DNA from 3 places in the Neorhizobium sp. 2083 genome. Region 3 is predicted to be linked to each of the others. Evidence: predicted binding sites of a transcription regulator. Region 3 holds the regulator's gene; each other region holds the start of a gene.
The links. Region 3 encodes PhoB, which activates phosphate uptake and scavenging genes when phosphate is short. Its sites were predicted from a motif close to TGTCATNNANCTGTCAT; they were not measured.

Region 1 (3,277 bases), 350 kb from region 3:
GTAGTGGTCCGGGCCGTTGTTGGCAGCGAGGAACAGGCGGCGGGAAACGTCGATCTTGTCCGGGTAACCGTCGCCGTTTTCGTCCTTGTAGTTCGGGAAGCCGGCTTCCGCATAGGTGCCGACCTTTTCGCGCATTTCGGTGCCCGGCTTGTCGTCATCGACCGTGCCGATGATCGAAACGCCATGGGTGTGGTCGCCGGTGACGACGATCAGCGTATCCGGATGGGTCTTCTGGAACTCACGGGCAACAGCGATGGCCTGGTCGAATTCGATGGTTTCGATGACGGCGCGATCCCAGTCGAGCGGATGGGACATCTTGTCGATCGAGGAGCCTTCGACCATCAGGAAGAAGCCGTCCTGATCCTTGGAAAGGCGATCAAGAGCAACCTTGGTCATGGCGACCAGACCAGGCTGGTTCGGATACTTTTCGACGGTGCCCTTCTTCAGGAACTCGCGGTCAAGCGTAACGTCCATGTTGCCCGGATGGAAGAGGCCGAGGAGCAGGCCGTTGGCATTGACGTTGGCGGCAAGCTCGTTCTTGTCGGTGGCGACGCTATAGCCCGCGTCCTTGAAGAGCTTGATATAATCCTTGTCGTCCTTGCGCTTCGAGCCGGCAGTCGCCTGCGGCAGGAAGTAGGCGGAACCGCCGCCGAGCAGGACGTCCGGCTTGACGTCGAGCAGCATGCCGACGACATCGGCCTTGTCGTTACGGTTGCGGGTATGGGCGACGACGGCAGCCGGAGTGGCGTCTTCGACTTCGGCAGTGACGACGATACCGATCGACTTGCCGGTCTGGCGGCGCACGGCTTCGGCAATGGTTTCGACCTTCGGGTCGTCCAGCGAGTCCGGCGTACGGTCGGCATAAACGCCGATCGCGTTCACGGCGGTCTTGTGACCGGTCATGTAGGCCGACATCGTGTTGGCCGAGTCGGTGTCGACGGCGTTGGTTGCCGAGGTGCCGACGAAAGCCATGCGATCGAGATCATCCATGGCGAGACGGCCGTTCGCCTTGCCTTCGGTCATGCCCTTGGACATGATGCGGGCAGCCGTGCGGTGCGCGACCGAGAGGCCATCGCCGAGCAGGAAGATGATGTTCTTGGCCTTCGGGGCAGAGCCCGTGCCGTAAACGTTCCAGGTGACGGTCTTGGTTTCAGAACCGGCGGACACTTCGACCTTGTAATCACCGGCAGTGGCGATGGTCAGGCCGCGCAGGATGACGGCAGAACCGAGGACCTTGTCCTTGTTCTTTTCTTCCGTGACGAACTGGGCTTCCTTGCCGAGAACGGTCTTGTAATCCTGGCCGTTGACGGTGATCTTGACGTCTTCCGGCTTCACGACCGAGTTGAATTCGACCTTGAAGTCGAAGGGCGAGCCGGAGAGAATCGTCGCGCGATCCAGCGGATATACGGTAGCAGCCTGGGCGGCGCCGGCGAGCACGGTCGAAACGACCAGGGCGGCAAAAATCTTGCGCATAGTAACCTCACGAAAAGTTCAAAGGGAAGGCGAGGTTTCGTATACTGGCGGTGCATGACACTTGCGTGACGCCAACCATGGATCGAGGTGCCTGGGCGAACGATGCCGCGAGGCGGAAAGAACAATGTTTTGAAGGGGAATCCTGCTCCGGAAACGGAAAAAGCCTGGCGCGGGAGGAGGGTGCGCCAGGCTTTAAACTTGATCGACAACTGGGAGGAGGAGGATGTTGCCGATCCGTATCGAGCAACACTGGGAGGAGGAGTGCGTCGCTCGATGACCAGAGATATAGGCTAATCGTTTAATCACGCCAACCCACCCTGTTGCAATGCAGCAATGCGTTGGGCGCACGGCTGAGCAAATGCCCAGAGATCATTCCGTCGCTCATCCCCACCCTTCCAAAGCGCCTGGGATCGAGCTTCCCAAGATCACCGTTTCCCCAGTGAAAAACGTGGTCTATAGCAACCCTTGCAGACAGGCAGACGGAGACGGACATGGCAGAGATCAGATACCACGAAGGCGATATTCCGGCAGCGGATGCGGCGCGCTACACCGGAGCGATCGCCATCGACACGGAAACGCTCGGCCTCGTGCCGCGCCGGGACCGGCTTTGCGTCGTGCAGCTTTCGCCGGGTGACGGTTCCGCCGACGTGATCCGGATCGCCGCCGGGCAGAACCAGGCGCCCAATCTCGTCGCCATGCTTGCCGACCCGACGCGCCAGAAGATCTTCCATTACGGCCGCTTCGACATTGCCGTTCTGTTCCATACGTTCGGCGTCACCACGACCCCGGTCTTCTGCACCAAGATCGCCTCGCGCCTGACCCGCACCTATACGGACCGGCACGGGCTCAAGGACAATCTCAAGGAAATGCTCGATGTCGACGTTTCCAAGGCGCAGCAGCAATCCGACTGGGCGGCCGACGTGCTTTCGCCGGCGCAGCTCGAATATGCGGCTTCCGACGTGCTCCACCTGCATGCGCTGCGCGACAAGCTGAACCACCGGCTCGTGCGCGACAGGCGCGCCGAACTGGCAGAGGCCTGTTTCGAATTCCTGCCGACCAGGGCGAAGCTGGATCTGCTCGGCTGGGAAGAGGCCGATATCTTCGCCCATAGCTGACGCCATCTAAGCGGAGGCCGGCTTCGGCACATGCGGATCGGCATGATATCGAGCGGCCTGCGCCCGAATATGATAAAGAGTGGCATTACTTCTAGTTGCCCGGTAATATCTCGTTAACCCTTCAAATCTAACTTTGCCCCCGGTGTAACTCTCGACGAGACCGGATTTCGGGCCATGTTGCTTCCTACCCAGCAGACCTATGGGCTTGCCGCGACCAACATGATGCAGTCGATGCTCGACAGCATCGAGGAGCAGCGCAAGAAGGACGAAGAGCAGCGGACCGGCAAAAAGAGCGATCCGGTCGTCGAAGCCCGCATCAGCGCCAGCGAAGACGCCAAGCGCGCCCGCGACAAGATCACCACCGCCCTTTTCGGCGTCAACAGCACCGATCCCAACGAGTTGAAGATCGAGCTCGTCGACCGCCTCGCTTCCAAGCTCGGCATCGATACCGACGAAGCACGCTCCTCCTACAAGCTCGGCAAGGCGCTGGAAGACGCGTTGAAGGACCTCGGAGAGGCCGGCTCGGCCAAGCTCGAGGAAGATCTCGGCCTCAAGGACATGGGCATCTCGATCGATACGCTGCTGGCGGCGATCAAGAACCCCTATGGCGACGACAACCAGCGCCTGATGGAGGGCCTCAACCGCAAGGCCAATGGCGGCAAGCTGGACACCGAAGTCGGGCGCGTGGT
Region 2 (3,277 bases), 880 kb from region 3:
CCGATAAAGCTTCTTCAGCTTGGCTGCGTCGCCGATCAGGTTGTCACGCTCGATGATATAGACGTAGTCGCCGTGCGCGGTGATTTCCGACAAGCCGACCCAGCCGGCTTCGGTCTTGTCGAGCTGGTAGCGTACCGCGCCCCATTCCTTGGTCTTCGGCTTGTAGGAGACGAGCTTGACGGTGCCCTTCGGATCGTCCTTCCACTCGCGCTGCATCGCCATCCACAGCACCATGTCGTCACCGGAACCGACCGTCGTCACGCCTTCGAAGCCGTAGCGGGTCTCGCCGGCGAGCAGGTCCGCAGGCAGGCCGATCTCGGCCTTGATCTCGCCCTTGGCGTTGACGTTGTAGAGGCCATGGCCGGTCAGCTTGGCGGAATCGCCTTCGGAGGCGAGCCAGAAACCGCCCTTGCCGTCGAGCGCGATGCCTTCGATGTCGAGCTTTTGGGCCGGCTGGCCTTCGCGGGTGATGCGGACGACGCCAGTGATCTCGGCCGGTTTTTTGCTGGTGTCGATGGTGAAGATCGACGGCTGCATGCTGTAGACCGAGTCGCTGACGGCATAGAGGATGCCGTCCTTCTGGGCATCGCCGACCAGACCGGAAAGCGCGCCCCAGCCGAGCACGTTGCCGTCGACATCCTTGGAGACGAGCTTCGGATAATTCGCCACGCCCTCTTCCAGCGCATAGATCATCACATGCGAACGGGCGCCGCCGTCCTTGCCGAGGTCGAGTTCGTTGGCGGTCGCAAACAGGTTGCGGCCGGGAATGGCGACGGCGCCTTCCGGCGAAATGCCGGACGGCAGGATCTGCATGAGCTGCGGCTCGGCACCGGTGTCCTTGTAGACGGCGACGACCGAGGCGCGTTCGGCGAGCAGGAAGAAGTACTTCTGACCGTTGAAGGTCGCGGCTTCCATGCCTTCGACCTCGATGCCCTTCGAGCGCGCGCGCTTTTCCGGGAAGTGACCGAGGCGGGCAACCGCGCGCTCCAGCGAAGCGCCGGATTCGTAGAGGACCTTGCCGGCGCGGTCGAAAATGGTGAAGCCGCGCGAGCCGCCCTTCCAGTCGCCTTCGTTGGCGACGACCAGACGGTTGTTGTCGAGCCACTTGATGGCGTCCGGTTCGCGCAGCACGCCCGAGGCCTTGCCGGTGAAGGACAGCTGGCCGTCGGTCTTGTTGTCGATGCCTTCGAGATCGGCCTTGCCGGCGGAGAAATGGCCGGTGACCTGGCCGGTCTTGCCGTCGACGATGACGATCTCGTTGTTTTCCTGCATCGTGAGCGCGATTTCGCCATTGTCGTTGATGGCGACGAATTCGGGCTCCGGATCTTCCGGGGCGATGCCGGCAAGGCCGGTCAGCGTCACGTGCCTGATCGAGGCGCAGTCGGCGACGCCGTCCTTGAGCGACACGATGACGAGGTCGCCGGCCGGCATCTGCGGGAGGGCGCCGTCGTTGACGTCCTCGTCGCGCTCGTTCTCGATGGCGATCGCGGCAAAGGTCTTGTCCTTGGAGACGGCGATCGAGTCCGGCTGGCCGCCGAGATCGCAGGTCAGGTCGACCTTCTTCGTCGCGATATCGACGACGGCGAGCATGCCGGTCGGCTTCTGTTTGTTTTCACCGGTGTTGACGGCGGCCAGAACCTTCTTGCCGACTGCGGCGACCGACGTCGGCTCGCCCTTGAAGGTGACGGCTCCGAGCGCCTTCGGGGCCTTGGGGTCGATGATGTCGATGAAGCCGATCGCGCCGAGCGGGCTGTCGGAATAGATGAGCGTCATGCCGTCTTCGCTGGCGGTGACGATTTCGGCCGAGCTCGGGCTCAGCTTGTCCTTGTCGGCAGGAAGATTGCCGGCAACCGGGAAGGATGCGATGCGGTTGAAAACCTGCTCGGCGTTTGCCGGAACGGCGACCGAGGCGAAAAGCGCCGCGGTCAGCGCGGCACGCAGTGAAAACGTCATGGGAGGCCCCTCCTGTCCATAAAACTACAGGTGGCTTTTGGGCCATGGCCGTGACAGACGGATGACAGTTTTCGCATCCAGGGTTGCGGCCGCAGGATAATGGCGGTCCAAAGAGAAAGGCCCAGGTCGAAACCCGGGCCTTCCATAAAAACGAGACTGTAACAGGGTGCCCCGAGGGCAGCGTGTTAGCTGTTGACTGCGTCCTTCAGGCCCTTGCCGGCCGAGAACTTCGGCACGTTGCGTGCCGGGATGTCGACTTCGGCGCCGGTCGAAGGATTACGACCCTTGGACGCCTCGCGACGGGAAACGGAGAAGCTGCCGAAACCGGCGAGACGGATATCGCCGCCCTTCTTCAGTTCAGCCTGTACGGTCTCAAAAACGGCGTCTACAGCGGATGCGGCATCAGCCTTGGAGAGGCCGGCCTTCTCGGCCACTGCGGATACCAACTCATTCTTATTCATGTTTCCACCCCTTTCAAACGGTTTTGGAACGACTCATGTAATCGGGGCAGACAATAGTCAGGTGCCCGCCCGTGGCAACCCAAAAGCTCCGCAATCGCCTGAAAAACAAGGGGTAAGCATTAGTTTTCACAAAAAAAGCCGGCGTTGTGCCGGCTTTTTTCATTGCTGGTGCCAATTTGGCATAACCAAAAGGCTATCGATCAGTGCGCGACGGGCGCACCTGCGTCGTCAACGCCATCGACCGTGGTGATCAGCGGCGTTTCCACCGTGCCGTCCCATTCGATCGCTTCCGGCTGGCGCACGAGGGCGTGACGGATCACCTCGCCCATGCGGGAGACCGGAATGATCTCCATGTTGTTCTTCACGTTGTCCGGAATCTCGGCCAGATCCTTGGCGTTTTCTTCCGGGATCAGAACGGTCTTGATGTTGCCGCGCAGGGCAGCAAGCAGCTTTTCCTTGAGGCCGCCGATCGGCAGCACGCGGCCGCGAAGGGTGACTTCGCCCGTCATCGCCACGTCCTTGCGGACCGGGATGCCGGTCATGATCGAGACGATCGCAGTCGCCATGCCGACGCCGGCCGACGGGCCGTCCTTCGGGGTCGCCCCTTCCGGAACGTGTACGTGGATGTCCGACTTGTCGAAGCGCGGCGGCTCGATGCCGAAGTCCACCGCACGCGAGCGGACATAGGATGCCGCCGCCGAGATGGATTCCTTCATCACGTCCTTCAGGTTGCCGGTCACGGTCATGCGACCCTTGCCCGGCATCATCACGCCTTCGATCGTCAGCAGTTCGCCGCCGACTTCCGTCCAGGCGAGACCGGTGACCACGCCGACCTGATCCTCGCCCTCGGCTTCGCCGTGGCG
Region 3 (3,277 bases):
CCCGATCGCGACCGCCAAGGTCGAGGAACTCATCCACGAGCTGCGCGCCAACTACACGATCGTCATCGTGACGCACTCGATGCAGCAGGCCGCCCGCGTGTCGCAGCGCACCGCCATGTTCCATCTCGGCCAGCTCGTCGAGGAGAACGATACGGACAAGATGTTCACCAACCCCGACGACCAGCGCACCCAGGACTACATCATGGGTCGTTTCGGCTGATCCAGCCGACCGTGCCGCCTGAAAATCAATTTTGAGGACTAGAAGATGGCATCGACCCATATCCTGTCGGCCTATGACGACGAACTGAAATATCTGAGCCGCCGCATCTCCGAGATGGGCGGTCTTGCCGAGCAGATGTGCTCGGACGCCGTGCGCGCGCTGGTCAATTCCGACGCCGCACTCGCCCAGAAGGTCATCTCCGACGACGTGATCCTCGATCACGCCGAGCGCGAGATCGGCGACAAGGCGATCGTCACGATCGCCCGCCGCCAGCCTGTTGCCGCCGACCTTCGCGAGATCGTCGGTTCGCTGCGCATCGCGTCCGATCTGGAGCGCGTCGGCGACCTCGGCAAGAACACCGCCAAGCGCGTCATCGCGGTTCAGGGCACCGGCGTTCCGCGCAAGCTCGCCCGTGGTCTCGAACATCTCTCCGATCTCGCCCTCGTGCAGCTCAAGGACGTCCTCGACGTCTACGCGACGCGTTCGGCGGAAAAGGCCGAGGCGATCCGCATCCGCGACGAGGAGATCGACGCGATGTACACCTCGCTGTTCCGCGAACTCCTCACCTACATGATGGAAGATCCGCGCAACATCACCACCTGCACGCATCTGCTGTTCTGCGCCAAGAACATCGAGCGTATCGGCGACCACGCCACCAACATCGCCGAGACCATCTACTACATGACGACGGGCGCGCAGCCTGAAGGCGATCGCCCGAAGGACGACTCGTCGAACACGCTCGGTGCGATCACCGAATAATGATGGAATGCTGACGGAGCAGAGCTGAAATGCTGCCTAAAATCGCGGTGGTCGAGGATGAAGAAGCGCTCAGCGTGCTTCTTCGCTACAATCTCGAAGCGGAAGGTTATGAGGTCGAGACGATCTTGCGGGGGGACGAAGCCGAGATCCGGCTTCAGGAGCGTACGCCGGATCTTCTGATACTCGACTGGATGCTGCCCGGCGTTTCCGGCATCGAACTCTGCCGCCGGCTGCGCATGCGTCCGGAAACGGAGCGCTTGCCGATCATCATGCTGACGGCCCGAGGCGAGGAAAGCGAACGTGTTCGCGGCCTCGCCACCGGCGCCGACGATTATGTGGTGAAGCCCTTCTCGACGCCGGAACTTATGGCCCGCGTCAAGGCCATGCTCCGCCGCGCCCGTCCCGAAGTGCTCTCCAGCGTGCTCCGCTGCGGCGATATCGAACTCGATCGGGAAACCCACCGCGTTCACCGAAAGAGCCGTGAGGTGCGCCTGGGCCCGACCGAATTCCGTCTTCTGGAGTTCCTGATGGCCTCGCCCGGCCGCGTCTTCTCGCGTTCGCAGCTTCTGGATGGCGTCTGGGGGCACGACATTTATGTCGACGAACGTACTGTCGATGTGCATGTCGGGCGCCTCAGGAAGGCGCTCAACTTCTCCAACATGCAGGATGTCATCCGCACCGTCCGCGGCGCGGGTTATTCGATGGAATCCTGAGGCGGTTCACGCCGCCTCGGTCTTCCGCTGCCATTCCGGCAGCGGGAAGATCCGGTCATAGGCCCAGTTGAAGATGAAGGCATAGACCACGTAGAAGACCGCAAAAGACACATCCATCATCAGCGCATGGAGAATGCTGACGCCGAGATACCAGGCGATCAGCGGCAGAAGCGCGATGAGCAGGCCAAGTTCGAACAGCACCGCATGCGCCACGCGTATTGCGGTGTTTTTCTGCGTGCTGCCGGTGAAACGCTGCATCAGATGGTCGAAGCCGAGATTGTAAAGATAGTTCCAGCCGGTGGCGATCGTCGCACTGCCGATGCCGACCACGCCGATATCGGTGGCCGGCATGCCGAAGGCGATGGCGCCGAGTGGTGTGATGATGGCGAGCCCGATCAACTCGAAACTGATGGCATGGCGGATACGGTCGCGTGTGGAGCGCATGATGACCTCCTGGGTGCTGTTCCGGGTCGTCCCGGAGTTCTTGCCCGGATGGGGGAGGTCGTCCTCGCCATCCTTCAGATAGGCGCAATGCCGATCCGGAGCAAGGCCTGACCGGCAGATCCGCCATCTGCAACAAAAAAAGCGGGCCGAAGCCCGCTTTCGATCTTGTCCTCGTGTCGCGCCGCCGCTCAGACGCGAACGGCAACCTTGCGGCGCTCGTTCACCGGCTGGTAGGCGAGCTTTGCGTGATAGCTGCAATAGGGCGAGGCGTCCGGGGATTCACAGCCGCAGAAGTGGAAATCTTCCTTGAGCGGATCGCCGACAGGCCACTTGCAGGTGCGCTCGGTCAGTTCGGTCAGTGCCAGGCGACGGGAGATCGGCACCACCACGTTCGAGGCGGGACGATATTCCATCTCCTCGTAAGGTTCGACCTCGATCTCTTCCTTCACCATCGTCGCGCCCACGGCGCGGGCTACAGTCCGGGTGGTGGTGGTAACGCGCGATGCATAGTTCGGAGCCCGCGGCGCCGATGTCGTGCGCTTGGCCGCCGATGTGCGACCGGTCGCGACCGTACCGCCGGCTTTCGCCCGGCCGGGAAGGCTGAGGCGATGCACCTTGCCGATCACCGCATTCCGGCTTACGCCTCCGAGTTGTGCTGCGATCTGGCTGGCACTCAGGCCCTCCGACCATAATCTTTTGAGCTTCTCGACACGCTCGTCTGTCCAGTTCATGCCCGTTCTCCGCCTTTGAACGTTGCTGGCATGCAGAATCCTTCCACCTTTGCTGCGAAAATCATTTCGCAGCACCCACTATATCTATGCTTGAGGTGACTAGTTCCGCCGCATGCAGTCTAGTAATTGATCTTTAACCTAGTGTGAGGCTGACTCCGTGGCAAGAGTCGGGCGAATCTGCGGGATTCGATTTCGTGGTTTTCCCCAACTTGCTGTCCTGGAGAGTCATTTTTGTCACATAAGCCCGGGCTTGCGCTTTCCGGCCGAAACCTGCCTAAAATGCCGAGCTTTGTTGACATTGACGGCCTAAACCACGATAGTGCCACCGCCGCCCAGTGGGCGGCATTTTTGATTTTTCGGCCCGTTCTGCGGGCTTTTTCGAGACTGCCTAGAGGAGTGATGTCGCCATG

Region 1: a site for PhoB is predicted at 1,528-1,544, ahead of J2X76_RS07075 (alkaline phosphatase). Genes of this name have one in related genera too.
Region 2: a site for PhoB is predicted at 2,004-2,020, ahead of J2X76_RS00590 (esterase-like activity of phytase family protein). Genes of this name have one in related genera too.

Annotation. Positions count from the first base shown of each region.
Region 1 is NZ_JAVDTC010000001.1:1,364,200-1,367,476, forward strand. Features, by position in the region: gene J2X76_RS07075 (alkaline phosphatase) at 1-1,473, opposite strand, end outside; gene J2X76_RS07080 (ribonuclease D) at 1,965-2,588, shown strand; gene J2X76_RS07085 (hypothetical protein) at 2,763-3,277, shown strand, end outside.
Region 2 is NZ_JAVDTC010000001.1:127,177-130,453, forward strand. Features, by position in the region: gene J2X76_RS00590 (esterase-like activity of phytase family protein) at 1-1,953, opposite strand, end outside; gene hupB (DNA-binding protein HupB) at 2,139-2,414, opposite strand; gene lon (endopeptidase La) at 2,615-3,277, opposite strand, start outside.
Region 3 is NZ_JAVDTC010000001.1:1,012,114-1,015,390, reverse strand. Features, by position in the region: gene pstB (phosphate ABC transporter ATP-binding protein PstB) at 1-220, shown strand, start outside; gene phoU (phosphate signaling complex protein PhoU) at 266-979, shown strand; gene phoB (phosphate regulon transcriptional regulator PhoB) at 1,009-1,692, shown strand; gene J2X76_RS05215 (PACE efflux transporter) at 1,699-2,136, opposite strand; gene J2X76_RS05210 (GcrA family cell cycle regulator) at 2,325-2,867, opposite strand; gene J2X76_RS05205 (aspartate aminotransferase family protein) at 3,275-3,277, shown strand, end outside.